Regions from separate parts of the Vibrio sp. 11986-1-5 genome, predicted to be linked through region 2. Evidence: predicted binding sites of a transcription regulator. Region 2 holds the regulator's gene; the other holds the start of a gene.
What was found. The regulator CRP, encoded in region 2, controls carbon source genes, mostly activating them, when cyclic AMP is high. The targets are predictions, from matches to a motif close to TGTGANNNNNNTCACA.
Positions count from the first base shown of each region.

Region 1: cdd (cytidine deaminase) is a predicted target of CRP. The motif match lies at 11,843-11,858, and genes of this name have one in related genera.

Region 1 is NZ_CAWNVW010000022.1:150,445-166,297, forward strand. It holds gene pheS (phenylalanine--tRNA ligase subunit alpha) at 1-197, shown strand, start outside; gene pheT (phenylalanine--tRNA ligase subunit beta) at 215-2,602, shown strand; gene ihfA (integration host factor subunit alpha) at 3,030-3,326, shown strand; gene AACS00_RS06595 (M9 family metallopeptidase) at 3,654-6,074, shown strand; gene AACS00_RS06600 (RelA/SpoT domain-containing protein) at 6,204-6,980, opposite strand; gene AACS00_RS06605 (thiopurine S-methyltransferase) at 7,306-7,953, shown strand; gene AACS00_RS06610 (methyl-accepting chemotaxis protein) at 8,052-9,356, shown strand; gene purT (phosphoribosylglycinamide formyltransferase 2) at 9,507-10,682, opposite strand; gene cdd (cytidine deaminase) at 10,899-11,786, opposite strand; gene AACS00_RS06625 (CidB/LrgB family autolysis modulator) at 11,950-12,627, opposite strand; gene AACS00_RS06630 (CidA/LrgA family protein) at 12,627-13,013, opposite strand; gene sbcB (exodeoxyribonuclease I) at 13,046-14,488, opposite strand; gene AACS00_RS06640 (thiol-disulfide oxidoreductase DCC family protein) at 14,764-15,150, opposite strand; gene AACS00_RS06645 (LysR family transcriptional regulator) at 15,206-15,853, opposite strand, start outside.
Region 2 is NZ_CAWNVW010000051.1:86,158-102,010, forward strand. It holds gene rnr (ribonuclease R) at 1-1,722, opposite strand, end outside; gene motX (flagellar protein MotX) at 2,050-2,685, opposite strand; gene AACS00_RS13430 (adenylosuccinate synthase) at 2,911-4,209, opposite strand; gene AACS00_RS13435 (isoaspartyl peptidase/L-asparaginase family protein) at 4,357-5,298, opposite strand; gene slyD (peptidylprolyl isomerase) at 5,437-6,027, opposite strand; gene AACS00_RS13445 (YheV family putative zinc ribbon protein) at 6,117-6,317, opposite strand; gene kefB (glutathione-regulated potassium-efflux system protein KefB) at 6,317-8,116, opposite strand; gene kefG (glutathione-regulated potassium-efflux system ancillary protein KefG) at 8,109-8,693, opposite strand; gene AACS00_RS13460 (ABC transporter ATP-binding protein) at 8,951-10,873, shown strand; gene AACS00_RS13465 (TIGR02444 family protein) at 10,870-11,340, shown strand; gene AACS00_RS13470 (hydrolase) at 11,366-12,334, shown strand; gene AACS00_RS13475 (YheU family protein) at 12,405-12,614, shown strand; gene AACS00_RS13480 (phosphoribulokinase) at 12,710-13,579, shown strand; gene crp (cAMP-activated global transcriptional regulator CRP) at 13,871-14,503, shown strand; gene AACS00_RS13490 (DUF1338 domain-containing protein) at 14,601-15,395, opposite strand; gene astD (succinylglutamate-semialdehyde dehydrogenase) at 15,487-15,853, opposite strand, start outside.

The sequences.
Region 1 (15,853 bases), on a different contig from region 2:
ACGGTAAATGGTTAGAAGTACTGGGTTGCGGTATGGTTCATCCAAATGTATTGCGCAGTGTCGGTATTGACCCTGAGCAGTACTCAGGTTTTGCCTTTGGTATGGGAGTAGAGCGTTTAACGATGTTGCGTTATGGCGTGAACGATCTACGTTCGTTTTTCGAAAACGACCTGCGTTTCCTTAAACAATTCAAGTAATCCAGAGGCTTATCACTATGAAATTTAGCGAATCTTGGCTTCGTGAGTGGGTAAACCCTGCGGTTAGCACTGACGAATTGACCCATCAAATTACTATGGCAGGGTTAGAAGTCGATGACGTTCTCCCTGTTGCTGGCGTGTTTAACGGTGTTAAAGTTGGTCAAGTGGTTGAATGTGGTCAACATCCTGACGCTGATAAACTGCGTATCACTAAAGTTGATGTCGGCGAAGATGAATTACTTGATATCGTTTGTGGCGCTGCTAACTGTCGTCAAGGCTTGAAAGTTGCGGTTGCTACCGTTGGCGCTGTACTGCCAGGTGACTTCAAAATTAAGAAAGCCAAATTACGTGGCCAGCCTTCTCACGGCATGTTGTGCTCATTCTCGGAATTAGGGATTGACATTCAATCTGACGGAATCATGGAATTAGCGCCAGATGCGCCTATTGGTTGTGATTTTCGTGAGTTTTTAGGCCTTAATGATGTCACCATCGATGTAGACCTTACGGCTAACCGTGCTGATTGTTTCAGCCTACGTGGATTGGCGCGTGAAGTGGGTGTACTTAACCGTATGGATATTACTGAGCCATCGGTTGAGACAGTTTTGGCGTCAATTAACGATACCCTAACAATTGATATCCAAGCACCTGCCGCTTGTCCGCGTTATCTCGGGCGAATTGTCAAAAATGTCAATGTGAACGCTGCGACACCATTATGGATGCAGGAAAAGTTACGTCGTTGCGGTATTCGTTCGATCGATCCGATTGTCGATATCACTAACTATGTCATGCTAGAGCAAGGTCAGCCAATGCACGCGTTTGATCTGGCAAAGATTGAGGGTGGTATTGTGGTACGTCTTGCTGAGCAAGATGAAAAGTTAATTCTCCTTGATGGCATTGAAGCAACGCTTAATCCAGATACTTTATTGATTGCTGACCATAATAAACCATTGGCGATTGCCGGTGTATTTGGTGGTGAGCATTCTGGGGTAAGTTCAAGCACGCAAGATGTGTTATTAGAGTCGGCTTTCTTCGCGCCAGATCATATTCGCGGACGTGCACGTCGGTATGGTTTACATACGGATTCGTCAATGCGTTTTGAGCGTGGTGTGGATTACGAGTTACAGCAAGCGGCTCTTGAGCGAGCGACCCAACTCCTGATTGATATTTGTGGAGGTCAAGCGGCACCAGTCATCACGGCTCAATCTGATCAGCATCTTCCAAGTGCTAATAAAGTCGCTTTACGTCGTACGACATTGGATAATTTACTTGGCCATACTATCGCCGATGCTGATGTGGTAGAAATTCTACAACGTCTTGGTATGCAAGTAGAAACTACGTCACAAGGTTGGCTGGCGACTGCACCAACTTGGCGTTTTGATATCGCGATCGAGCAAGATTTAGTCGAAGAAGTCGGGCGTATTTATGGCTATAACAATATCCCTAATCAAGCACCTCAAGCAGCATTAAATATGAATGTCCACAAAGAAGCGCGTTTACCGCTCAAGCGTGTGCGTGATTTGTTAGTGGATCGTGGTTATCACGAAGCTATCACTTATAGCTTTGTTGAACCAGAACAGCAAAAACTAGTGGTTCCGAATATAGAACCCCTCATTTTACCAAACCCAATTTCTGCCGATATGTCAGCAATGCGCCTTAGCTTAATCCAAGGCTTGCTGAATACAGTGGTGCACAACCAGAAACGTCAACAGCCCCGCGTACGCTTGTTTGAGCAAGGTTTGCGTTTTATTCCCGATCAAGCTGCTGAAAATGGTATGCGTCAAGAACCTATGCTGGCTGGTGTGATCGCTGGTACTCGTAGTGATGAACATTGGAACATGGAAACGACTAGCGTTGATTTCTTTGATCTAAAAGGCGATGTAGAAGCAATCCTCGATTTAACTGCGAATGGCCGAGCTTATCAGTTTACTGCAACGCAGCATCCGGCATTGCATCCTGGTCAGGCTGCTGCCATTGTACTAGATGGTAAAGAGATAGGCGTGATTGGTACCGTTCATCCAGAACTTGAGCGTAAATTTGGTTTAAATGGTCGTACTATCGTATTTGAAATCGAATGGTCAGCGATTAATACCAAAGTGATCCCAGAAGCGGTGGCTCTGTCCAAGTTCCCTGCAAATCGTCGTGATATTGCTCTGGTTGTCGATCAAAGTGTTGCTTCCGGGGATGTCGTTGCAACCTGTCAAGCGGCTGGAGGTTCGCTATTACGTGATGCTAAGCTGTTTGATGTTTATATTGGTAAAGGCGTTGAAGATGGTAAGAAGAGCTTAGCTATTGCGCTTATCTTACAATCGTCTGAGCGAACGCTAGAAGATGCGGATATTTCTGCTGCAGTGAACAATATTGTTCAAGCAGTGGCAAACCAATACTCTGCAACGCTGCGAGATTAACCTGGTTCAATACATGCAGTAATACCAAAAAGCAGATCAACGTGATCTGCTTTTTTTAGGTTTAATTTTAGAATTATAAAAACAACAGTATGATTTTTAAGATTATTTACAAAAATTCAAGATCAAGATCAATAAAGATGACGTTTGTTTTTTTAGTCATACATTCTGATTTTAGTTATATATAATTACTTTTTTAGCTTTAAATTTTTTATTTAAAAAAATATTAGAGTTTAATCTTGTTGCTGTATGCAAAACGTACCATTCTAAAGGCTTCCCAGTCGATATCCTTCATAATAAAAAAGTTGGCGAAAATCATAAGCTTGGCATACACTTTTCAACAGAGCCGATATGTCTTTGATTGGCTGAACAAAAATGATTTTGATGCTGCTTAATACAGCAAAGTTTAACCTAGCTTTGAGGAAAGTTTATGGCGCTCACAAAAGCCGATTTGGCTGAAAACCTGTTCGAAAAACTAGGCTTTAGTAAACGGGATGCCAAGGACACGGTAGAAGTATTTTTTGAAGAAATTCGTAAAGCACTTGAGAATGGCGAACAAGTAAAACTCTCTGGTTTCGGCAATTTCGATCTGCGAGATAAAAGTGAGAGACCAGGTCGAAACCCTAAAACGGGGGAAGATATTCCTATTTCAGCTCGACGTGTCGTTACATTTCGTCCCGGACAAAAGTTAAAAGCTCGGGTCGAAAATATCCCAGTAGAAAAATAACAACACATCGTATCAGGCCATACTCTCCGTATGGCCTCGTTGTTTTTACTTAACCTGTTGATAGAAAAGCCTTTCTTAACTTTTGTTTTGGAAGCAGTCTCTTATTTTTAAATTAACCTAGTTTCATATCTCTGCCGCTATACGTATAACCACGCCTCTGTTCAATCAATAATAAAGCGCCTAAGTTTAAGTTTGCCTAAGCAACTGGATGCTAATAATGTGCCCGCCATCTTAATGGACGACAGTCTTTCCCTATATGAATGGCGTATCTCATTAATTGTTATTCAAATTGTTAGGAAAGCTCACTGGCGCTTTGGAGTGAGTTATATGGTTACTTTTCCTCTACATCGTCAACGCCCATTAGTATTGGCCTGTTTGTTGGCTTTTTCTTCAGCGAGTTTGGCTGATCATCGCTGTTATTTTTCTGAATTAGTTCAAGCAGAGGATAGATTAGTTAGTATAATCGATGCCGATCACGCATGTTACAGTTCATGGTATAGCGCTGGAGTAGATAGCCTCAACGATTTATACAGTGAGCCGAGTATCGCGAGGGTTCAGGATGAACTCATGGATAAAGTCCATGAGTATCAAGGTCTGGCGGAGCAAGCGAAGGTCATTAAAAATTTAAGCGAATTTATTCGTGCGGCTTATTATGTACGCTTTTATGCCCAAGGCGAACATCAGCCGTTTTCTCAAGCACTAAGCGAGCGTATTGCACAAGCGATCAATCAGTTCCTACGCTCTCCTCATGTGGTTAATCAAGGCCGAGAACAAGTCGATGCTTTTAAAAACATGAGCCTGATGGCAGATAGCATTAAACAATTGCCATTGACGATGGACAGTATGATGGCGCTATTGGCCCATTTTACCCCTGACACGGCCCAAAATACTCAATGGGTTGATGGACTGAATAATTTATTTAGAGCTATGGCTGGTCATATTGGACGAGATGAGTTTTATCAATACTTAGCTCGTAATCCACAGCATATCGATAATCTAGAACGATTTGCGCAAAATAACCAATGGGCATTAACCACGGATGCGAAATTTTTAGTATTTAATGCCGTTCGAGAAACAGGACGGTTATTAGCTTCTCCTCAGTTAGCCACTCGCCAACAAGCGAAACAAGTGATGCTAGATACGTTACAACGTTACCCGTTGGGTAGTGAACATGAAACGTTATGGTTAGCTGCGGTAGAAATGCTCCAGCATTTTGCTCCAGATGCGATTGCTGACATAAATATAGAAGCTCAAAAAGACAATCTGGCAGCGCGTATATTACCTAATTGGCACCAATGTGATGGCCCTGCGATTATTCGCTCACAAGATTTGACTATAAAGCAAGAGCGTGAAGTCTGTGCGGTTCTTAATGCAAAAGAGCAAGATTTTCATCAAGTGGTAAACAGCGGTGGTCTACCTGTTGCCGACGATTTGAATGATAAAGTAGAAGTTGTGGTGTTTGCGAATAACCAAAGTTACGTCGATTATTCCGCATTTTTATTTAATAACACCACGGATAATGGTGGTCAGTACCTAGAGGGCAATCCAGCCGATCCGAACAATCGGGCACGATTTATCGCTTACCGTTATGCTAACGGTGAAGATGCGCTATCGATTCTTAACCTTGAGCATGAGTATGTGCATTATTTGGATGGTCGATTCAATTTATATGGTGGGTTTGGGGATAATCTGGCCCATGGCTACATTGTCTGGTGGTTAGAAGGTTTTGCCGAGTACATGCATTATAAGCAGGGTTATGATGCTGCTATTCGTGTTATTCAACAAGGGAAAATGAGCTTATCCGATGTAATGGCAACGACGTACTCTCATGATACTAACCGTATTTATCGCTGGGGTTACCTTGCGGTTCGCTTTATGTTGGAAGAACATCCACAAGAAATTGACCGTTTACTGGTTTTAGCTCGGCAAGGGCAATATAAACAGTGGGCTGAAACGGTTAAACACCTCGGCAATCAATATGATCATGAGTTTTCGCGTTGGTTAGAAACGTTAACGGTTGACGAGCAACCGAGTATTGAGCCAACTCCAGAGGAGCCGCAACAAGCACAACCGGTAGCATTATTTTCAGGCCAGCCTATTACATTACAAGGGGATTACCTAACAGAGCATCTTTTTTATATCGATGTTCCTGAACGCAGTTTGAGTTTTCAGGTGTCGATAACAGGGCAAGGCGACGCCGATTTATACATGAGTTATAACCAAGTTGCTCATTATTATGACTATCAATTCAGTGACTTTATTAGTGGCAGTAGTAATGAAACCATTAACTTAGAACCACAAGCTGATGGTTATGTACAAGCTGGTCGCTATTACATTAGTGTTACTGGAAGAGCAGCGTTTTCTGATGTAATACTTTCAGCAAAAATTCAAACCGAGCAGGTCAGCTTGCCCCCCAAAGAGCAGGATGACTTACGTCCAATTCGACTAGAAGAAAACCAGAGTCAAACTTTGCTGGTTAATCAGCGTCGTTATGCCGCCATTTATGTTCCAGAGGGAGTGAGTACGGTTCAGGTGTGGATGACGCCAACACAATCCACAAACAGTAATGTTGATCTTTTTGCCAGCTTTGGCCAATGGGCAAGTCGAGCCTCTCATCAATGGGCTTCTACGAGCGTAGATAGTTATGAATATCTATCGATACCAGTAGAAAAAACAGGTCATGTCTATTTCACTTTGGATGCGCAAGCACGAGGTGAGAATGTTGAGTTAGTGGTTTATTTTGATTAATCATAATAAGAATTATTGAACTCAGTTTAGTTTGCTCAAAAACTAACGCGTTGATAGACAAAACATCAACAAAAGAACGCAGAGCCAGCGAGACTCTGCGTTCTTTATTATTGAGGTAATAAATTTAAATTAAGCTGCTTGGATATTTGTCGTAATGTAAGGTTGCCAAGCTTGTTGATATAGGTTGAGAGATTGATGGCGAATTTGATGAATTTTGGCTAATTCCCAATCGTTAAGAGGTCTTTGCTCCCGGCTGGCTTGACGTTCAATACGTTGTATTTGTTCATACAAACGATGCTCAGGGCCGCTTTTTACCTCAGCAATGGCTTTTAAGTGCAATTGAACCTCGGCAATGATTTTACTTTTCGGTAGTTCGACTAAGACATTCAGGTCACGATAACCAGAGGCCGCTGGTGTTTTAAAGCGATTTTTTACTTTTACGATCGTTGCTTCGCGTCCTAACACTTCATAAGCTTCCACCAAACTTGGTACATCGTCAGCAATGATGGTTGCGCGTGCTAAATCGGTAATTCGTTCTGGTTGGCCATTGAGTTCTAATGCAATTTTTTCGAGCGCTCTTGAACGAGATTTGGTTCCAGAAAATAACGCTTTAGCAGATGTCAACATTGCGGCGCTAGTGCATAACGTTTCGAGCTCTAGTTGAGCATCACTTGCTTTTTGATAGAGTTCATCAAAGTTGCTATACGGTTGGATAACCGAGTGATGTGTGGTTTGAATACCGTATAAACCACTTAAACTATGCTTAAAACGTTGGGCATTGATTTCATTTTGATATTCTCCTTGAGGCGTTTGAGACGATACATTGACCGGAATGGTTGCGGCGAAGGCAGGGGCTCGGCTTAACATGAATAGCATGAGGGCCGTTGTTCTTAGCAATAGACTCATTCATTCTCCTTAGCTTGCGTTGTTTAGGTCAAAAGAAGGACTTAAAAGAACGCTAATCCAACAACAAACAGAAGCCACTAAGGTTTAAGTTGGGGTGACTGAAACGAATTCAACCTAAACGATCTTCTCTATTTCAATAATATGGTTTTGGTCACAGTGTTGAGACACTTGATTAGATCCACAGTTCCACATTCGAATGTAAAGAAATGTATATCCTTCACATTTGATGTTGAGCCTTATTGATGACAACAGCATAATGCAGCCTTTTGCGTACTTAGCGTATCAGTCAGCTAGTCGTCTTTGAATAATACAATGGTAGAGAAAAATGAGAGATCCAGAATTTTGGCATAACAAATGGGCGGCAAATCAGCTTGGTTTTCATCTTGATGACGTTAATCCATTACTCATGGAATATTGGTCAGCGACGTTACCACAACGCAGTGATAACGTTTTTGTTCCTTTGTGTGGAAAAAGTGAAGACTTAGTCTGGCTAGCTGCTAGGCATGATAATGTACAAGGTGTCGAACTGAGTCCGATAGCGGTAAGGGCATTTTTTGCTGAGCATTTTTATACGCCATTAGTGACTCAACTTTCTGCACAGCATGAGAGTTATCAATTTGATGAACTGACTCTTTATACTGGGGATATTTTCACCGCGCCATTGGTTCCGGTTGATATTATTTATGATCGCGCGGCCTTAATTGCCCTCCCAGAAGAGATGCGAGTACATTATGCTGAGCGCTTAAAAAGCTTATTGAATCCCGGAGGTAGACTATTACTGATCAGTTTAGATTACCCTCAAGAAGAGCGTAGTGGCCCACCATTTAGCGTCAATGAACAAGAAATTCGTCAGTTATTTAATGGCTTTGATATCCAGCGTTTAGCTCGTGATGAAGCAGATGCACATCATCCGGAAAGCGTTAAAAAAGGAGTCAGTTATTTTGCTGAAGAGGTTTGGTTGATAAAAAGATAAAGAACCTGAGGTTTTGGATAGAATGATATAAACTGTAATCAAGGATTTGCTAATCAAGCCCTTTTAAAGCCCCAGCCGTAGATAATAAGGATCGTTTTATGTTTTTTAATCAGCAGTCCAAACAATTAAAACAAGTTACTCAAGAGCGTGATCAGTTAATCGCCGCAGGCGATATTCTTACGGCAATCGGTAATCATACCGCCTACATCGAGTTTACTCCCCAAGGTGAAGTGTTATCTGCAAATAAGCTTTTCTTGCAAGTGACAGGGTATGGTTTAGAAGAGGTTAAAGGGCATCATCATCGAATGTTCTGTGCTAAAAAAGTGAGTGATTCTCCGGCTTATGCAACTTTTTGGCAGCAGCTCGCTCAAGGTCAGTCTCAATCGGGAACGTTTAGTCGTTTAACCAAAGGTGGGCAAGAAATTTGGATCGAAGCGACCTATATACCGATTAAAAATCAGCAAGGTAAAGTCTATAAGGTGATTAAAATTGCCAGTGATGTGACTAAAGCGAAACAAAAATTAGATTCACAGGCGGCCATTTTTAATGCGGTAGATAAATCGATGGCGGTGATCTCTTTTACGCCGGATGGGACAATTGTTGAAGCCAATAAAAATTTTTTAGCGGCGCTTGGTTATCAATTGAATGAAATTGTTGGCAAACACCACCGTATTTTTTGCGATGATGCGTTTCATCAAGAACATCCTAAATTCTGGAGCGAATTAGCGAAAGGCAAGTTTCAATCAGGATTGTTTAAACGTTTGACTAAGTATGGTGAAGAAATTTGGATCGAAGCGACCTACAATCCTATTTTTGATGATCAAGGTAAGGTGGTTCGAGTCACTAAATTTGCTAGTGATATAACCGATAGAATACAAAGGTCAAAACGGATAGAAGAGGCGACTCTGATTGCCGAGCAGCGTTCTCAAGAAACCGTTTCTTTAACTCACGATGGCTCCAAAATGGTGGCAGATGCAGCCGCTAGTGCACAAGATATTGAAGCTACGGTCAATAAAGCTAATGAGTTAATGGGGCAACTGGCCGGACAATCTAAACAGATTGTGCAAATCGTTACCACCATTTCTAGTATCGCTGATCAGACTAACCTATTGGCATTGAATGCGGCGATTGAAGCAGCAAGAGCTGGCGAGTATGGCCGTGGATTTGCAGTCGTTGCCGATGAGGTTCGATCACTTGCAGCCAATACCTCTAAAGCGACCGATGAAATTAGCGCTATTGTCAAAAGAAATACCGAATTAACGACAACCTCAGAAGCGAGTCTAGATAGCGTACGTGCCAAGGTGACGGAATGTAATAATCAGTTAAATATTACTAAAACATTAATTGAAGAAATACGTAAGGGTGCGGTGTACGTAGCGGAGACGATAGAAAAAATCAAGTAGAGTGGTGTTGCTCTTTTTGTTTAACGTGTATGTCTTTCCAGCTTGAAGCGCTTGACGCTTTAGCGATATTGGCTCGATTTTTATCTCTAATTACATAATTATTTATAATCATTGGGGGACCGTCTGGCCCCCTGCAGCTTCAAGGATGGTTCAGTACTCAATCTTTATCGCTTTAGCACATTCTATCGCTCTATCCGTTGCTTCCGTTGTCGTCTTACTACGCGTTAAAGCAACACCTAAACGACGACGCCCATCAATATCCGGTTTCGCAAATAAACGAACCTGAGCGGTTGGAATGCTTAGAGCGTCATCCAATCCTGAAAATTGGATGTTGTTTGAAAAACCTTGACCAAGAATCGCGGCTGAAGCAGAAGGCCCATATTGAGTTATCGTTCCGACAGGTAAACCGATAAATGCGCGAACATGCAGTGCAAATTCTGATAAATCCTGGGAAATCATCGTCACCATGCCAGTATCGTGTGGGCGAGGGGATACCTCATTGAAAATGACTTGGTCGCCTTTGACAAACAGTTCAACACCAAATAATCCATAGCCACCAAGCGCATTAACAATTTCCTCTGCTACATATTCAGCGGCTTTTAAGGCATTTTCGGACATAGCTTGTGGCTGCCAAGACTCACGATAATCACCGTCTTCTTGTCGGTGACCAATAGGAGCGCAAAAATGGACACCATCGATAGCGCGAACCGTTAATAAGGTGATTTCATAATCAAAATCAACAAAACCTTCGACGATGACTCGGCCTGCTCCTGAACGTCCACCTTGTTGAGCATAGTGCCAGGCTTGTTCAATATCCTCAGGGCTTCTTAAAACACTCTGACCTTTACCGGAAGAGCTCATGATCGGTTTACAGACACAAGGTAAGCCGATTTGCTCGACAGCGAGCACGAATTGCTCATAACTATCTGCAAATTGATAATTGGAGGTTGGTAGTGACAGCTGTTCAGCAGCGAGGCGGCGAATGCCCTCTCGATTCATCGTCAATTGAGTGGCTTTGGCGGTTGGGATAACCGTGAAACCTTGTGTTTCTAATTCGACCAGTTTATCCGTGGCGATAGCTTCGACTTCGGGCACGATATAGTGTGGTTGTTCTTGCTCGATGATTTGTTGTAGTGCTTGTGGATCAAGCATATCGAAAACATGATAACGATGAGCGACTTGCATCGCAGGGGCGTTCGCATAGCGATCACACGCAATCACTTCTAAACCAAGGCGTTGACATTCAATGGCGACTTCCTTACCAAGCTCGCCTGAACCAAGTAATAGCACCCGTGTTGCACTATTGAGAGTAGCCGTTCCCAACATAAAAAATCCTTATTCATACTCAATACCTAAGTGGCATTGACTTCTTCTTGAGAGATAAAAACAGCGGCAATGATACTGGAATCGTGTGAAAAAGAAAACGTTTGCTATTTGGGTTGGATGAAATCAAGTAGGGGCATGAGTGCGACAAATAAAATCGGGTTGTTATTGATTACTCATCAATATACTAACGCGACGAGTAATCAATATTGATTAAGACTAGAGTGCTAAATAAGACAAAGGAAGGTCTGGATTAATCACTTCGAGGGTCGCTTGAGTATCAGCTAAATGGCTGATTTGACCTTGTGCCATCTCGACTAACGCAGCGCCCGCTAAGTCGGTGAATTCTTCCCCTGCCATACGCAGTTGGATCAGTGCGACTTGTAGGGGAGGCAAGCTTGGATTAAAAGCGGCATTTTCTGCGTATGATCCGAAGTATTCTTGACCTGATTGAGTACGCAGCGCAACTCCACTGAGGTTATTAGTATAAGGAGCGTGGCTACGATTGAGAGCTTGAATTGCCGTTTGAACCAGTGAGTCTTGATCGTCACTGTTATAACCATGATCAATCGGGGTCATTAACGCCGATTCAATACCCAAATCCCTTGGCCCAAAAGATTCAGGTAAATAATCTTGCAGCGATTTTTCTTCCCTTTGTGGTAATTGAATCATTAAGGTGGTCGCTGTACTAAGCTCATTCATAAACTGTCGGCAGTGACCACAAGGACTATAATTGACCGTCATACTGGCTATGCCTTGTTCACCCTTCATCCACGCGTGACTAATCGCGGCTTGCTCAGCATGGATGGTTTGTCCTAGCTGCGCTCCGGAAAACTCCATATTAGCGCCAAAATAGAGCCGACCACTCACTCCTCGAGCAATCGCTCCGACATGAAAGTTGGAAATTGGCACGTACGCATAAGCCGCAGCGAGTGGCAGTAGAGCGACTCTGAGATCGGCGTCGTTTAATCCTGATAAAGTCAATAATTGATGGAATTGTTCAGCAGAAAGTGTCGCATCAAAGCGCTCGGCCGTGACGATAGGCGTTAGAAACTCGCTAAGCATGGCTGGCATTTGTGATAACGCTTGTTCGATTCGGCTATGCATAATTCATCCTTAATTGGTCAATTGAACTTCATTTTAGATAATTACCATAGTCATTCTGTGATTAAAGTCTCAATTCTTTATGTAAATTGATTTCATTTTTCATAATTAGAGTGAGGTCACACATAATACCCAGCGAATCTCCCAAAATCTCAACAAGACCCGTTTAATAAAAAAGCCATAGACTAAAAGCAAACAGGCTAGGGGCTAAAATAGAGGTGATCACACCACAGAGTACCAGTGCTAACGAGCTAAATGCCGCATCTCGTGGATCTTTTTCAGCACAGGTTGCAGTACCCAGAGCGTGAGCAATAGTCCCTGTGGTTAAGCCTCTAGCTATTGGGTGGGTAATATTCAGCAGGTTATAAATGGGATAGGCCATAATAGCGCCAAACAACCCGACAAGTAGAACAAGAATAGCGGCGATGGCAGGCTCTCCGCCCAAATTACTACTGACTTCCATTGCAATAGGTGTAGTGACGGATTTGCCCATCAAGGCGGCGACTAAGGTAATGTCTGCGTGCATTGATAAGGCAATAATGCTGGCCGTGAGCATAGACATGATGCTGCCAACGCCACAAGCTAAGAGAATAATTCGCCAATTTGCGCGAATTTGTGGTAATTGCTCATAAAGGGGATAAGCGAGCGCAACAACAGCAGGCTGGAGTAAATCACTGATCCAATGATTATCCGCGTAATATTCTTGGTAAGGCACTTCTAACCAGATCAGTAACGGAATTAAGATGGCGATGCAGATCAACAATGGATTAACTAAAGGTGAGCGGTATTTTTGAGCTACCCAACGAGCGAAAAAAAACACCATCAGTGTTATGAGTAACCACATTATTTTTTGCCTCTTTTTAAAAAGCGATCAAGCACGTAACCTACTGAAATCAAAACAAGGGTTGTTCCGCCAATCGCGCTGGCGATAATCGGCCAAAGGTTAGTTGCTAACATGTCAAAATGGACCATTAAGCCAACGCTGATTGGTACGAACAGCAAAATCATATAACGGATAAAAAGATGAGCGCTAGGTCGTACCCAATCGACGGGAACAATACCACTGGCCAGTAAAGCAAATAAAATTAGCAAGCCAAAAATACTACCTGGGATAGCAATCCCGAGCCAATGTTGTAGGCTAACGCCAGCCCATAGACATAAAAAAATAAGCCCCATTGAGACTAGATACTGCGCAGTCGTTTTCAATAATTTGGCGAGCTTAGGTATCATGGTGTGAATAAACCCTTTTTGTAATAAGCCATTTAAGAAGTAAGCGCTTCAACATAGCGATACACCGCTTTTAGTAAGGCGATCTTTTTAGCATCGTGTTGATGTTGCTCGACCAAATTTTCTAAATTGAGCATATAACTTGGTAACTGAGTAGCAAAATAATCTTGGCAATGACTTGCCCAACGGCGTTGTTCCGTTTCATTGAGTGTCCAAGGATAATGGCGCGCTCGATAACGGAACAGTAAAGGTGCAATGCGTTGATCACTGAATTGAATATCTAAATCAGCCAGTGACTCTGGCGCGGCAGAGCGAATAATGTCCATTGCCGCGCGATCGGCGGGAGAAAAGAAGCCATCATACAATTGGCAATCGACATCATTGCTCGGTGCAAAGTCTCGCTCACTACTGAAGACATTCACTAATTTTTCACGGAGTGTCGGCTGCTGGCGGATTTGAGCCAGGTTGGCCAAGCATTGCTCGCGATCAATACCAATGGTGGCTGCATTTTCAGCCGTGAGGGTTTTCGCAGGAGCTAAAATGGGGCATTTATTTAAGTGAATCAGCTTAACCGGTACTGGCAATTCATCTTCTGCTAAATCATCATGTTTAGTATACAGGCGCTGTAAGAGTTGCTCGCTGGTTAACTCAAATAGCGGCTCGGGGTTTTTGGCTAAATCGACCACGATTACGGCGTTTTGGTTGGTGGGATGCCACGCAATGGGCACGACCCAACTGGTATAACTGCGTTCACGCCCAAGCATGCCTGAAACATGCATCAATGGGGTCATATTAACAATATCAACCAATTCAATTAACTTACGTTTGTGGCGCATGGATAAGAAGTAATCGAACAACTTAGGTTGAGCGGCTTTAACTTTTTTCGCAAGTTCAATGGTGGCAATCACATCAGCCATCGCATCGTGAGCGTTAGTGTGTTCTATACCATTTGCCTCGGAGAGATGCTCAAGTTTAAAACTGGTAAAGCCGTCTTGATTTTCTGGCCACTCAATGCCTTCTGGACGTAATGCATGGCAAGCGCGCATCACATCAAGTAAATCCCAACGTGAGTTACCTTTTTGCCAGCTCCAAGCATAAGGATCAATAAAGTTGCGGTAGCAGGTATAGCGGGTTACTTCATCATCAAATCGAATGCTGTTATAGCCCAAACTGATGGTATTCGGTGTGGCGAGTTCAGCATGAATGCGGGCAATAAATTCTGGCTCGGGCAGCCCCTCTACCTGCGCTTTTTGTGGCGTAATACCGGTTATTAAGGCGGCTTCTGGTGAGGGTAAATAATCACTCTGTGGTTGGCAGTAAATCACCAAAGGCTCACCGATAATATTAAAATCCATATCGGTACGCACACCAGCAAACTGGCTAGGACGATCTTTGGCTGGGCTTGTTCCCCAAGTTTCATAATCTAGGAAGAAGAATGTTGGTTGTGCATCAGCGCTGGAGTGAGTGGAGTTTTTCAAAGTAAGCCTTATCTTTCCGTCGAGTGATTAAAAGAGAGAGCTAGGCTCTCATTCATGACGTCGGTTTGGACATAACAATACAACCATAACCAGTCACAGAGAGCACGATCAGTGAGCGAGATCGGCGGAGTATTAATATTCGGTAACTAGAAAATGATTGAGCAGTCTTGATAGGCTAAGTATCTGATCATATCCACTGACAATGCAAGAGCAATGGCGCTTTGCACTATCAATAGGCTTGCAATTGATGCCAATCTAAGCGCTTAAAAAATCCGTTAGCGGGAACATTGCTTATTGCTGCACTTCGCTGTGCCAGTTAACCAAAATGAAAAACGATAACGATGTTTGGCAAAGTACAGGTAAGCTTTATCGGCCAAAGGTTTAATTAATCGCCAACGTAGTAGGGCATAGATCCAGCCTTTGCCGACGAATTGCCAAGCGCGATGTACGGCGTCTAAGCCAAGGATTAACTGTTGGGACTCATCGAGCGCATGCAAAATAGTGCCCGCTTGCTTGATATCAATTTGCGGGTAAGCGCTAATCTCTTCACTATAAATATCAACCATCTTAAGTGACTGGTTTTTATCTAACCGCCTCAGTGCGTCCATTTCTTTAACGCACAATGGGCAAGTGGCATCATAAAATAAAGTTAATTGAGTCATGGCTGGGTCCGGTTAAAATTATCATGCTGATTATACGTCTTCGTGACTGTGTCGATCACTGTTTAGGGCTGCGCATACATTGGATACTGGTATTAATTAACGGGTGATGATGACGACTATCCCATACCAATGCGACCTGACTGACAAAAGGCATGTCATTGATCTGTTGTACAACAACCGATCGATCGAGATGCTCAGTTAACGATAGCGGTACAATGGCAATACCAAAACCGGCTTGCGCCATGGTAATAGCAGTGCGAAGTTGTGGCGCGGCGTAAGGCCGAGCAATATGCACCCCTGCATTATGTAAAGCCGCCTCAATACGATCGTACAAGGCTGGGCCAGTCTCACGAGGAAACATTAAGACATTTTCATTATGTAACTGGGCCAAATTGAGGGTTGGATGAGTGGCTAAACGATAGCTAATGGGGGTAACGGCCACGAAAGGATCATCAAATAAAATCTGTTGGTTAAGTGACTCACTGGCATAACAAGGCAGGCGCATAAAAGCAAATTCTAAACGCCGCTGTTTGAGCAATGTGACCAGATCGGGCATTGGATGCTCAACGGCTACTAAATTGAGCTTTGGATATTGCTCATGCAAACGGCGGATATTGTCTAAAACTTCACGGCTACTCGCTGTTGAGGAAGCAAATCCGATGCGTAATTCCTGTTTTTCACCGCGCGCAATTTGCTCCAACTT
Region 2 (15,853 bases):
AGTAAAATGGGCATAACGTTTTAATGCTAGACCAAAGTGACCTGCGTTATGGGGGTTATAAACCGCTTGCTTCATTGAGCGCAGTAGCATGGTTTGAATCAGCTCTTTATCTGCACGTTCACCGATTTGTTTCATTAGATTGGCGTAATCGGTTGGCGATGGCTCCAGTCCACCACTCAAGTCGAGTCCTAGTTCGCCCAAGAAGTCTCTAAAGCCCATTAGGCGTTCTTCACCCGGTGGCTCATGCACTCGGAACAGAGCGGCTTCCTTGGCTTTTTCGACTAGCGATGCTGAGGCGATATTAGCGAGGATCATACACTCTTCAATCAGCTTATGAGCATCGTTACGGATCACAGGCTCAATGCTTTCGATCTTACGTTGAGCGTTAAAGATGAATTTGGTTTCTACCGTTTCAAATTCAATTGCGCCACGTTGTTCACGAGCGGTTTTCAGTACCTGATACATGTTATGTAACTGCTCAAGATGAGGCACAACCGCTTGATAGCGCTCACGCAGTTCTTCATCACCCTGCAAAATATCGTTAACTTTGGTGTAGGTGAGTCGAGCATGAGAACTCATTACCGCTTCATAATGCTGGTAATCGATAAGTTTGCCGCTATCGGAGATGGTCATCTCACACACCATACATAACCGATCGACTTGTGGGTTGAGCGAGCACAGTCCGTTAGATAAAACTTCCGGCAACATGGGGACCACTTGCGATGGGAAATACACGGAGTTACCACGATTGGTCGCCTCTTTATCCAACGCGCTACCAGGACGAACATAATAACTCACGTCAGCAATGGCCACCCATAGACGCCAGCCACCCTCTTTTCTGGCTTCACAATACACAGCATCATCAAAGTCACGAGCATCTTCACCATCAATGGTCACTAAAGGCAATTGACGTAAATCGACTCGACCTTGTTTGGCTTCTTCAGGGACTTCTTCTTTTAGTCCACTGACTTGCTTTAAGACTTCATCAGGCCATTCATGAGGAATTTGATGGGTGCGAATAGCGATTTGAGTCTCCATACCCGGTGCCATACTTTCACCTAGTACTTCTACAACCTTACCCATCATGCCTCGGGTACGAGTACCACGATCGGTTACTTCAATCACCACAACATTGCCCATCCGAGCGCCTTCGCGGTGTTCGGTTGGGATTAAAATATCTTTATGGATGCGCGAGTCATCCGGAACCACATACGAATAACCTTGCTCAAGGAAAAAACGCCCGACAATTTGTGCATTACGAGCTTCAAGGATACGCACTAAACGCCCTTCTTTTCGGCCTCTTTTATCGGTGCCAGTTGGTTGCACTAAGACGAAATCACCATGAATAAGGGTACGCATTTGATGGTGTGGCAGTAAAATGTCGTTTTCTTTGTTTAGACCACCTTCTGGGCGAACCCAGCCATGGCCATCTTTATGACCAATGACATGGCCTTTAATCATTTCCAGTTTTTCTGGTAGGGCGTAACATTGACGACGCGTAAACACCAATTGGCCATCTCTCTCCATCGCTCTGAGGCGACGACGTAGACCTTCGTAATGATCCTCACCCGATAATTCAAGGGCGGCGAACAGATCGTTACGGTTCATGGGTACATTGGCTTTGGTGAGGAATTCTAAAATATATTCACGACTTGGGATCGGGTTATCGTAGTTATCGGCTTCGCGATCCGCAAACGGATCAGTATGGGTAGTATCAGACATAGGCAGACCTGCTTTTCTAGGAAGGTACATAAAGTATATCCTACTGTGTTCTTAAGCTTAATAGCTAATCCCAACCGGCAGAAGCGCAACAACTTTGTGTATTACGTGACCGGAATCAAGTTGTCACAATAAATAACGAAGAGTTGAATCGTGTGTATGATGACAGGATGTTGAGAGAAAGTGGTAAAGCGAGCGTTAAACGCTAAGTAGGAAATAATAAGATAGGATTGAGTATTAATAATATTCTACATCTATCACTTACTGCATAACAATCATCCAGTAAGCGAAAGAATCATAGAGAAAAAGGCTAAGATAAACAAGCTTTATTTACCAGAAGCTGCCACGGCGCTTCGCTCGGGCAATGATATTTTCTGGCATCCTCATTTCTAATCCTTGTCGTAGCAAGGTAATTCGATTGTGAGTTCGCTGATCGGCAGTCACTGAGTTGTATAACCAGCGATAGGCATCTTCATAATCTAACGGGCTACCATGATCGCGTAATAACAGCTCAGCAAGATGAATCCGAGCATTCAGATTGCCCATCGCCGCCGCTTCACGAAGATACGGAATGGCTCGCTCTCTATCTTGCTGGACTAACGTGCCTCGCGAATAATAACGACCAAGCTGTTCTAGGGCACTGGCTAATCCTTGATGGGCAGCATTTTCCATATAGTACAAGCCCAGCTCAACATCTTGCTCAACACAAACGCCCCACGCCAACATATCACCATATAAAAATTCATAAGCAGGCAGACTGATCCGCGTTGCACGAGCAACAATGTCCTCGACCAACTGGCAGCGATCGGCTTTCAGTCGCTCCAAGTGTTGGTTCTGTTCGATCAGTTTAATTAGCTCAGCTTCAGAATAAATCGGCACAGGCTCTTTAACATCCGCCACGTTGGCGTGACCGAAGGAAGAGTGAAATGCGAATAATATAGAAGCGGCTACCGTACGTAGCTTCATACTTGCACTCTTGGTTGAATCCGATAGCCATACTAGTATAGCGCGACAGCGCGCAAGGGCTCGGCTTGATTCTTGTATCGGCAGCCCTCGCATTCACTTTAGGATAAATTGCCTCTTTACGGCAACTTTTTGCCACCAAGACCAAGAGTATGAATAATGAAGCATAAAAAAGCTGGCGAAGCGCCAGCTTTTTAAAATAGAACAATTGTCAAACGAGTCAAAAAGTTACACGTTAAATGGGTGTACTTTTATGATCGTCTCGTTACGGTCTGGACCCGTTGAAATAATATCAATTGGCACGCCCGTTAACTCTTCAATGCGCTTAATATAATTAATCGCCGCTTGAGGTAATGACTCAATTGATGTCGCGCCAAAAGTATTTTCTGACCAACCTGGCATCGTTTCGTAAATAGGCGTTACCGCCTCGAAAGCATCCGCCGCCATTGGTGATACCTGTGCAACAGAACCATCCGGCATTTGATAACCCGTACAGATTTTTAGCTCTTCCAGCCCATCAAGCACATCTAACTTGGTTAAACAAAAACCAGTAACGGAGTTGATTTGAATCGCACGGCGCATAGCCACCGCATCAAACCAACCACAACGACGTTTACGACCCGTCGTCGCGCCAAATTCATGACCTTTAGTACCTAAGTGGTTGCCTACTTCATCATCCAATTCTGTTGGGAATGGACCTGCACCAACACGAGTACAGTAGGCTTTTGCGATACCTAAGATATAACCTAGATGACGTGGACCAAAACCTGAGCCAGCAGCCACACCACCAGCGGTTGTGTTAGAAGACGTTACATAAGGATAAGTACCGTGGTCAATATCCAACAGTGTACCCTGTGCACCTTCAAACATGATCTTGTCACCACGCTTACGTGCCGCATCCAATTCATCGGTCACATCGATGACCATAGAGGTCAACAATTCAGCGTAGCCTTGTACTTGAGCTAAGACGTCGTCATAGCTCACTGGATCTACTTTATAAAAATGCTCTAGCTGGAAGTTATGGAATTCCATGACTTCTTTAAGTTTTTCAGCAAAGGAAACCATGTTGAACAAATCGCCAACACGCAGGCCACGACGCGCCACTTTATCTTCATAAGCAGGACCAATACCGCGACCTGTGGTACCGATGGCTTTTTTACCACGAGCCAGTTCGCGTGCTTGATCAAGAGCGATATGATAAGGAAGAATCAAAGGACAAGCTTCAGAAATGAACAGACGCTCCTTAACAGGAATGCCGCGCTGTTCAAGCGGTGTCATCTCTTTGATTAATGCATCCGGTGACAGAACTACGCCATTACCAATAATGCATTTCACGTTGTTGCGAAGAATACCGGACGGAATTAAGTGAAGAACGGTTTTTTCACCGTCGATGACTAGAGTATGCCCCGCGTTATGGCCGCCTTGGTAGCGAACCACATATTTGGCATCTTCTGTTAAAAGGTCAACTATCTTACCTTTACCTTCGTCACCCCACTGGGTGCCTAGAACGACTACGTTATTTCCCATCTTTCCAAGTCTGATTGCTAGTTAAAAAAGGATTCTAGCACCGAATCCCTAGAGTTGCAGTTATTTTTTAAACGCATTGCGCTTGTCGGTTACTCGCAACGAGACTCCAATTAAAAAAACCGTCTCGTACAGAGACAGCGAGCGCTTCTATTCATCAGCATAAATTTTTACCGAGCAAATCCCATCACGGTCAATCGCCGCACGATACATGCCGGAACTGTTCATCGCAAAATGAATGTGGCCCTGTTGATCAATAGCGATCAATCCGCCTTCGCCTCCCACTTGCTTGAGTTCACCTTGAATAACCGTCTCACAAGCGGTGACGAGGTCTTGTTGCAGGTAACGCATTCGAGCAGCCACTTCTCCTGCAACCTGATAGCGAATAAAGTATTCACCCACTCCAGTTGCTGAGATCGCTACATTACCATTTTCAGCCAGCGTACCTGCGCCAATGATCGGTGAATCCCCTACTCGTCCATAACGCTTATTGCTGATGCCGCCAGTACTGGTTGCTGCCGCCAAATTACCCTGTTGATCGAGCGCAACCGCACCCACGGTGCCATATTTCTTATCATCTGGATAAACCGATTCAGATAACGCCGTTTGATCACTGGCTTTCATGGCTAATAATTGCTCATAACGTCGCTCAGTAAAAAAATAGTCCTGTTCGGTATACGGATGGCCGTGCGCAAAAGCAAACGTCTCAGCACCTTCACCAATCAAAAACACATGCTCACTGTGCAACAGCACATCTCTCGCCAGAACAACCGGATTTTTGATGTGTTTTACCCCAGCAATCGCGCCAACGCACCGTTGTTGACCATGCATCACCGCGGCATCCATCTCAACCATTTCTTGATGAGTCAAGACAGAACCTTTGCCAGCATTAAATAACGGCGAATCTTCAAGTAAAGTAACAGCAGCGACAACCGCATCTAGCGCATCGCCACCTTGCTCTAAATGCTGATGTCCAGCGCACACCGCCGCCTCTAAGGTTTGGGTTATTTCTTGCTGCAGTGAAGCACTCATCTGCTCACGCACTATCGTGCCAGCTCCGCCATGAATGGCGATTGCAAAGGGAGATTTCATCGTAGAGTTCCTTTAAAAAAAGCGCTAACCGTAGAACAGTTAACGCTTTCAATATCATCGACAAACTTACACGATTTCCGAATACCAATCGGTCTTAGCCGCTGGTTTCCATCGTAATAAGTTATCTTTGGCTATCGATTAATGAGAGCCACAGCTACCGCCACCGCAGCAGCCTTCTTTTTCTTGTCCATGATGGTGGTGACCTTCACCGCCGCAGCAACCATCGTGGTCGTGGTCATGCCCATGGTCGTGGCCACAGCCACCAGCATGATGAATATGACCATGCTCGAGTTCTTCCGCTGTCGCTTCACGTAGCGCAATCACTTCAACATCAAACGTCAAGGTCTGGCCCGCTAACATGTGGTTACCATCAACCACCACTTCATCACCATCTACCTCAGTGATCTCAACCGGGATAGGCCCCTGATCAGTATCAGCTAAGAAACGCATACCGACTTCCAACTCATCCACACCTTGGAAAACATCCGCAGGAACACGTTGTACCAGCGCATCACTGTGTTCACCATAAGCATCTTCTGGTGCGATAGTTGCGCTAAATTTATCACCGATAACTTTACCTTCGAGCTCACGCTCAAGACCAGTGATTAGGTTGTTGTGACCATGTAAATACTCCAGTGGGGCTTCCACTGTTGATTGGTCTACGAGCACGCCATCTTCCATTTTTACTTGGTAGGCAATGCTCACAACCACGTTTTTTTCAATTTTCATAACGGCTCCAAGGAGGTTGGTTTTGTTTTGCTCATCTCAGATTAAAAGAGAGATGGGCAATATTATGAAGATTATACACTGAAACTCAATTACTCTGGTTTAAAAATCCCAATCATTTGTTCAGTGGCATGTTGACTTTTTTCTACCGACTGCGGTTTACGTTGTTCTGCGTAATCACATTCCACACACTCCACCAACTCAATGTTATTCTCTATCCACCAGCGAAGTGTGTCTTCTGTTTTACAATTTGGGCAACGGGCTCCAGCAATAAAACGTTTTTTTGTGCTCACTATTTCGTCCTACGTTTTTCCCAATAATCACGAGCTTGGCGATCATTTGCCATCTCTCGTCCAAAAATTTCTTCCAACTCTTTACGAGCCGCTTTAGTCCGTAACGTTAAGTTTTTATCATCACTGTGCTGCGGCAATAGTTCTTTCAGCATGGTGACATCCAAGCGGCGAAAATGCGCTTCTGCTCGTTTAGCCTGATAAGGGTGCATGCCTAATTGCACAAGCACTTGTCGTCCTAAATCTAAAGCGCCGAGAAACGTCTCTCGAGAATGCCCGGCGATACCGTGGCTTAACAATTGATAGGCCTCTACCCGACTTCGCGCCCGCGCTAAGATTTTCAGTTGTGGAAAGTGCTGTTGACACAAAGTCACAATCCGCATCACTTGATCGGGCTCATCGGTACAGATCACTATCGCCTCCGCCTGTGCAGCCCCCGCAGCACGCAGCAGTTCAAGGTGGGTCGCATCGCCATAAAACACCTTATAACCATATTTACGCAGCAGTTTAATTTGGCTGGCATCACTCTCTAGTACGGTAATTTTAATCTTATTGGCGTACATTAATCGGCCAACGATCTGTCCAAAACGGCCAAAGCCAGCGATGATCACTTGCGGAGTTTGATGGTCAATCGTATTGTCAGGCTCCTCGTCAGTGCTATTTAACGTCTGGCTATAATAGAAGGTTTGAAGTTTGAGCAATAATGGGGTCGTCATCATCGAGACACTGATCACTAAAACCAGCAACGCTGACTGACTATCTGTTAATAAATACCCATCCGTGGCTGCCGTCAAAATAACAAAACCAATTTCTCCGCCTTGACTCAAAATCAACGCGCTGCGACTGCGTGCTTTCGAACGCACTTTAGCTAGACGCGCTAAACCATACATGATCGCCATTTTGACACTGATTAATCCGATCACCAGCAGACTGACCAGCCACCACTCCTGCCACAATAAAGCGATATTAACCGACATGCCCACGGCGATAAAAAATAACCCCAACAATAAGCCTTTAAAAGGTTCAATAGCCGTACTTAGCTCATGTCGAAATTCACTTTCCGCAAGTAGCATACCTGCCAGAAAAGCGCCCAAGGCCATCGACAAACCAAGCTTTTCCATCAATAAGGCAATCGCAATCACCAACAATAGCGAGGCTACGGTAAATAGCTCGCGCACTTGGCTATTCACCACCCACCGAAATAAAGGCTGCAATAGGAAATGCCCAGCAATTAATAGCCCTGCTACCCCTGCCAACATCGACATTAATGGTAAGCTGTCACCCGTTGTTTGGCCGGCAAAGATGGCCACTAAAGCAAGCGTTGGAATGACCGCTAAATCTTGAAACAGCGACACAGCAAATACCGTGCGTCCCGTATCACTTAAGGTTAACCGCATTTCATCAATGGTACGTAGCGCTATTGCCGTCGACGATTGCGCAAGAATCAACCCAATAGTAATACTCACTGGCCAAGAGAAACCGTACATCCACAAACCGCTCGCGAGCACACTACTGGTGATTAACATCTGTGACCCACCTTGCCCAAGGATCGGTCCTTTCATTTGCCACAATCGTTTAGGATTCAGCTCTAAGCCAATCAAAAATAGCAGCAGTACCACGCCAAATTCGGCAAAGTTCAAAATCGCATTAACATCTGTGATAAGCTTTAACCCCCAAGGGCCAATCACAATCCCGGCGAGTAAGTAGCCTAAAATAGCGCCAAGCCCTAAACGTTGAGCTATCGGTACTGCGACCACGGCAGCCGTCAAAAAAATCACCGAACTGGAGAGCCAATCAGTCATCATGACGTAACCCTTCTAGCCAAGCGACATACTGATCAGCATGTTGTTTGCGTTCAGCATCACTGATGTGCCTTGCCCAATACATCACTAACGGCTCAATCCAGCGCATACGACATAACGCGGCGGTTAATTCAAAAGGTTGTAGAATTTCACTCAATGGATAACGATTGTATCCCTCAGTACTAAAGGCCTCTCGATGCCCACCGGTCGTGATTACACTTCGCCAACGCTTACCTTGCAGTGCACTTTCTGGCCCAAAAGCAAAGCCTTTACCGAGCACTTTATCAATCCACTCTTTTAACAATGCTGGACACGAATACATGTATAACGGGTGTTGGAAGACAATCACATCAACGGCCAGTAAACGTTGATGCTCTTGATTCACATCGATAAAAAAATCGGGATAGGTCGCGTACAGATCAAGCACTTCGACATGAGGTAAAGCGATAATTCGTTCAATCAACAGACGATTAGCCAGCGAGTGATCCGGGTCGGGATGAGCGTAAATCACTAATACTTTCGGTAAGTGGGCGGCGCTTGCGTGATGGGAAGAAACCGTTTCTCGATCCTTAGTCATTCCTTGACTCTCTTTAATAAAAGCGATCCATTATCAGAGCAAGCAACGGATTTCCTTAGCGTAAACTGCTCAATCGTGACGAAAATTATAGTATGAAAGCCGACTAAGCGATAGCTAAGCCTCCCCTCACCCAGCGAATCCTAACGATGAAGAGCCACATAGGAAGACGCGCAATGGATCGGTATAATCATCGACATTTATACCGATTCCTCCTACTATTCGCGACGACATACACGGCTAACTAGACTCGACTTTTTATGATTATCTTCTCTGACATTCAATTACTCCGTGGCGGAAAACCGCTGCTTGATAAAGCCTCAGCCACTATTCATCCCGGCGATAAAGTCGGTTTGGTCGGCAAAAATGGCTGCGGTAAATCAACGCTATTTGCATTAATGAAAGAGGAGCTATCGATTGATGCCGGCTCATTTAATCAACCGGCTCATTGGGAATTGGCCTGGGTTGCCCAAGAAACGCCCGCTTTAGAGCGACAAGCTTTAGAGTACGTGATTGATGGTGATCGAGAATATCGTCGCTTAGAACAACAACTCCGTGAAGCCGAGCAACAAGATAATGGCACCCGTGTCGCCGAATTACATGGTCATATTGAAACCATTGGTGGTTACAGTATTCAAGCGCGTGCAGCCGAACTTCTGGATGGTTTAGGCTTTAGTCAGCAACAAATGAGTTGGAATTTGACCCAATTTTCTGGTGGTTGGCGTATGCGCCTTAACCTTGCCCAAGCGCTGATTTGTCGCTCTGATTTGCTGCTGCTTGATGAACCAACCAACCACCTCGATTTAGATGCGGTCATGTGGCTCGAGCGTTGGCTACAAACCTATCCTGGTACGTTATTACTGATCTCTCACGATCGCGATTTTCTTGATCCGATCGTCAATCGGATTATCCATATTGAAAATCAGCAGCTCAATGAATACACCGGTAACTACTCATCGTTTGAAGTACAACGCGCGCAAAAGCTAATGCAGCAACAAGCGCAATATCAAAAACAGCAAAAGCAGATGGCACACATGCAAAGCTATATTGATCGCTTTCGCTATAAAGCCTCAAAAGCGCGCCAAGCACAAAGCCGAATTAAAGCACTGGAAAAAATGGAGCAAGTTTTACCAGCGCAATTTGATAACCCCTTTAGCTTTGAGTTTCGTCAACCCGCAGCCTTGCCTAATCCGATTTTAATGATGGATAACGTGGCCGCCGGATATGACGATCGACTGATCCTCGAAAAGATTCGTCTTAACTTAGTCCCGGGTAGCCGAATTGGTTTGCTAGGACGTAATGGCGCGGGTAAATCAACATTAATCAAACTGCTCTCCAGTGAACTGAAACCGCAAAGTGGCGATCTCACTTACTCTCAAGGCGTGAAAATCGGCTACTTTGCCCAGCATCAGTTGGAAACATTACATCCACAAGAAACGCCGTTACAGCACATGATGCAGATTGCTCCTGATAAAACCGAACTTGAGCTGCGCAATTATTTAGGCAGTTTTGGTTTTCAGGGGGAAAAAGCGCTAGAAAAAGTGGCCCCTTTCTCCGGTGGCGAGAAAGCCCGTTTAGTACTAGCACTGATTGTCTGGCAAAAACCTAATCTATTGTTGTTGGACGAACCGACCAACCATTTAGATTTAGACATGCGCCAAGCTTTGACCTTTGCCTTACAAAGCTTTGAGGGAGCGATGGTGATCGTCAGTCATGACCGCTATCTACTACGCGCAACCACTGACGAGCTGTATTTAGTGCATGATCAGCAAGTCGCTCCTTTTGATGGTGACTTAACCGATTACTACAAATGGCTAACCGATCAACAGAAAATTGCGCGTAAAGAAGCCCAAGCCACTCAACCCGTCAAAGACAGCGCCAACAGTGCTGCAGCGAAAAAAGAACAAAAACGCCGCGAAGCCGATTTTCGTAAACAGACCGCGCCAATTCGCAAAAAATTGACACAGTTAGAAGAGAAAATGGATAAGTTGAATGCGATTCTCGCTCAAGCCGAGTTAACCCTTTCTGAGTCCAGTTTGTATGACGCGGAAAATAAAGCCCAATTAACCGAAGTGATTGCTAATCAGGCCACAGCAAAAAGTGCCCTTGAGCAAGTAGAAAGTGATTGGATGGCCGAGCAAGAACATCTTGAGCAACTGGAACAGGAATTTCATCAATCATGATACCAACACACGCGCATTCATCATTAACGTTAGAAGGCTTATGGCAATTTAGCCTTGACTATTATGCGGTTAATGAAGTGAAAGAAGCGTGCTTGTGTCTGCAAAACCAGTTTCAGGGGAATGTTAATTTACTCTTGCTGCTCAAATGGTTAGACGAACAACAACTCAGCATTAACGATTCAGAATGGCCACGCTTATTGGCGTGTTTAAATCATTCAGAAAGCTTAGTTCACTCTTTTCGTGAGTTGCGCCGTAAACTAAAGTCTCACCTATCAGAAACACTATACCGTGAAGCGCTACAGTTTGAATTACGGTTAGAAAAACAGCAGCAAGCAGAGCTGATCGCCTGCGTACAGGGGTTCCGATTATCCCCGACCAAAGACCTAGCGTTGACTGAGCGCTACTGTCGACAACTTGGCGCTGAGCATTTGATCTCTCTGTTCTCTACCTCGGTAAAACCAACATGATGATCATAAAGAATTGAGGTTTTTTATGTCGCCGTTTACTGCCGCGAATGGATTAACCAACCCACATTTACAAACTCTGCTACCGCGCTTAATTCGTCGAGCGGCTTGCTTTACGCCGGTTTGGCAAACTTTAACCACGCCAGATAACGATTTTCTTGATTTAGCATGGAGTGAGCCAGCTACCCCCGGTGTCGATAAGCCCATTTTTGTCTTATTTCACGGTTTAGAAGGCAGTTTTTATAGCCCTTATGCGAATGGTTTAATGGATGCGTTTGCTCGACATGGTTGGCTATCGGTGATGATGCATTTTCGAGGCTGCAGCGGAAAACCCAACCGCTTAGCTCGAGCTTACCATTCGGGTGAAACAGAAGACGCGCGTTTCGTACTTGAATACCTACGAGCACAATTCCCTCAGCGCACCATTATTGCGACTGGAGTCTCTTTAGGCGGTAATATGCTGGTCAACTATTTGGCGCGCTATCGGGATGATCCTATTGTCGATGCAGCCACCATCATTTCCGCACCACTGGATTTAGCAGCGTGTTCGCAACGTATTGAACAGGGCTTTTCAAAAATTTATCGCCGTTATTTACTCTCATCATTAAAAAATAATGCGTTAAAAAAAGCGCCATTGCTGCAAGATGAGCTAGGTTTAACCACGCAATGCATTCGTCAAGTAAGCAAGCTCTACCAATTTGATGATTTGATCACCGCACCGCTACACGGTTTTAAAGATGCTCAAGAATACTATCAACAATGCTCAGGCCTGATGAAATTAGGCGCGATTACTATCCCTACGCTGATCATTCATGCTGCCGATGATCCGTTTATGACTGAAGCAGTGATCCCGCGCGGCCCTTTAAACCCAGAGATTAACTACCAATTATTTGAACACGGTGGCCATGTTGGTTTTTTAACTGGCAGCTTAGGTCAACCTAGGTTCTGGCTTGAGCAGGCTTTGCCGAGTTACTACGTTGATTGGCGACAGAGATAAAAATTAGCGTCCTATTGCAGCGAAACATCGTAAAACAGAGATTATCAGTTCATAAAATCATGAGGTATTTATGATCGTTCCTTGGCAACATATCGCCAGTGACACTCTAGACAATTTAATTCGTGAGTTTGTCTTACGCGAAGGCACTGACTACGGTGAAAGTGAAATCAGCTTACAAGACAAAATCGATCAAGTCATCGCTCAACTGCGCAGTGGGCAAGCGATGATCGTCTATTCTGAGTTACACGAAACGATCGATATCAAAAGTACCGCACGCTGACGGCAAAAATCGGCGTTTTCTGCTGCGTTTTTTCCATGATATAGTGAAACCAGCCATGGGCTTTGCCCCTCAAGGATCAACAGACAAGGTATGTCATGTCAGCAAAACATCCCATTATTGCGGTCACCGGTTCATCAGGCGCTGGTACAACGACCACATCAGAAGCTTTCCGTAAAATGTTCAATATGATGAACATTAAACCCGCTTGGGTGGAAGGTGATAGCTTCCACCGCTTCACTCGTCCAGAAATGGATATTGAAATTCGTAAAGCAAGAGAACAAGGTCGACATATTAGCTACTTCGGTCCGCAAGCGAATGACTTCCCTGCTCTGCAAGATTTTTTCCGCCAATATGGCAAAACGGGCGCAGGACAAATCCGTCGTTATCTGCATACCTTTGACGAGGCCGTCCCCTATAATCAGATGCCCGGCACCTTCACACCTTGGCAGCAACTGCCTGATGATACCAATGTCTTATTTTATGAAGGCTTACATGGCGGTGTGGTCGACGGTGACATTAATGTCGCGCAACATGTCGATTTTTTAATTGGCATGGTTCCAATTGTCAATTTGGAATGGATCCAAAAATACGTGCGCGATACTCGTGATCGCGGCCATTCTCGTGAAGCAGTCATGGATTCTATCGTTCGCTCAATGGACGATTATCTGAATTACATTACCCCTCAGTTTTCGCGTACTCACATTAACTTTCAACGAGTGCCTACGGTCGACACCTCAAATCCTCTCAATGCGAAAGGCATCCCGAGTTTAGATGAAAGCTTTGTGGTGATCCGTTTACGCGGGATAAAGAATGTCGATTATCCCTATTTACTGGCAATGATTGATGGCTCGTTTATGTCGCGTCACAACACGATTGTGGTTCCTGGCGGCAAAATGGGCTTTGCTATGGAACTTATCGTGCAACCCTTACTCCAGCAATTAATTGAATCCGGAAAAATTGGTTGAGATTGCCTTATCTTGACCTGATGAGTAAGAAATTCGCATAATCGGTCAGGCTACGGTCTTATTAACACGATTACTTTTCATACCGTGATCATGTGCACGTTTTTGCGTAAAATATCCATGGTTTGATACGATTAAAATCAAGAAATCGCGTTCGAAAAAGGATACTATTCCTTACCGAACACAAGATAGCTTGCAGCCATTAGGAAGTCCTCTTATTCTAGTTAATCCATTAAGGCTTCGCTAAAATATACGGACAGCAGCGAGCGTACCCTGCAGAGGAAGTGAGATATTATGGTTCTAGGTAAACCTCAAACCGACCCAACACTAGAGTGGTTCCTTTCACATTGTCATATTCATAAGTACCCTTCAAAAAGCACGCTGATCCATGCGGGCGAAAAAGCGGAAACCTTGTACTACATTGTTAAAGGTTCTGTTGCGGTACTGATTAAAGACGAAGAAGGTAAAGAGATGATTCTTTCTTACCTTAACCAAGGTGATTTCATCGGCGAGCTTGGTCTGTTCGAAGAAGATCAAGAGCGTACCGCTTGGGTTCGAGCTAAATCCCCTTGTGAAGTCGCGGAAATTTCTTTTAAGAAGTTCCGTCAATTGATTCAAGTTAACCCCGATATCCTGATGCGTCTATCAGGGCAAATGGCTCGTCGCCTACAAGTGACCAGCCAAAAAGTCGGTGATTTGGCGTTCCTTGATGTGACTGGTCGTATTGCACAAACTCTACTAAACCTAGCAAAACAACCCGATGCAATGACTCACCCTGATGGGATGCAAATCAAAATCACTCGTCAAGAAATTGGTCAAATCGTTGGTTGTTCTCGTGAAACCGTTGGTCGGATTCTGAAAATGCTTGAAGAGCAAAATCTGATATCCGCACACGGTAAAACCATCGTGGTCTACGGCACTCGTTAACCTCTGGTTTAACATGCTTAAAGCCTGAATAAGCTACTTTAGTTCACCTAAAGTAGCTTTTTTGTTGTTCATTGTTGGCTACCCATTCCGTTTTTTACTAACGAAGATCGGTGCTTTCAAAGATTTTATCTGCTGAAGCTGCCACAAAGCCGCTATACAATTGACCGTTCGCCATTGGATAACGTTTAGCGAACTCATAAAAACCACCGGGGATCACTTCAACACCGTCGTTAAACGAGACTGGCACCTTATCAGCCATGGTCGAGGACTGTTCTAGTAACACTTCTGGTGTGCCCTTCACTTCACCGCCATTTTCATTGATAGTAAAGCCCGCCTGACGCAGATGATCATTGACCGCTTTCACTTCATTAAATGCCTTGAGCTGATTAACACTCACCGTAAAGTGATTGGCACCATAACCATGGGCGGCTAACCACGCCGCATACTCGCTTTCTTTGGCTAAGATTTGATAATCCACAAACGAGAGATCCCATAGACGGCCAGCATAAAGAAAGTCGACATCATCAAGGCGAGTCGTCTCGACTTGAGCCACTAACTTAGCCACGATCGATTGTAACTCTGCTGAGCACTCTTCGACCTTTAATTCACTAATAAATACCTTAGGTTGCTTAGGATCAGGATGCTCATAATGCTTCGCCACCAGCTTTTTGCTTTCAAACAGATAATCACCACAAGCAACGTAGCCTAAGGCCAGAAACGGCTTGGCCAAAGTCTCTATACCCAGTGGTGCTATATTAAAGGTTCGTAAAGCAATGTGGTCATTGATCAGTGCTTCGTCTTCCTGGAGCAAATGATGGACTTTTTCTGCCGCAGGGCAAAGACGCTGAATATAGTCATTCCATAAACATTGAAAAAGCGCACTTGGCGTCATGACGCCTCCTTGTCAGTGGGTGGATAACGCCTCTCGCGATAGAGACGTTATAGGTTAAACATTATCGACACGCTTTAGCTGTGTTGACGATTTAAGGCAAAACAACCCCTGGTGATAGTGTCGCGGGTAATTCTGTCGTTTGCCCTTCCATCGACGCCATTGGGTAAGCACAGTAATCCGCGGCGTAAAACGCGCTGGGACGCAAGTTACCTGACGCACCCGGCCCACCAAAGGGAGCATCGCCACTGGCTCCGGTAAGTTGACGGTTACGGTTAACGATGCCAGCGCGAATATGATCAATAAAATATCGCCACTCTTGATCGTCGGTCGACACTAACCCTGCTGATAGACCAAAGCGCGTATTATTAGCCAGCGCTACAGCTTGAGGCAGTGTTTGATAACGAATGACTTGCAATAATGGGCCGAAATATTCTTCATCAGGTAAATCATTAATCGCA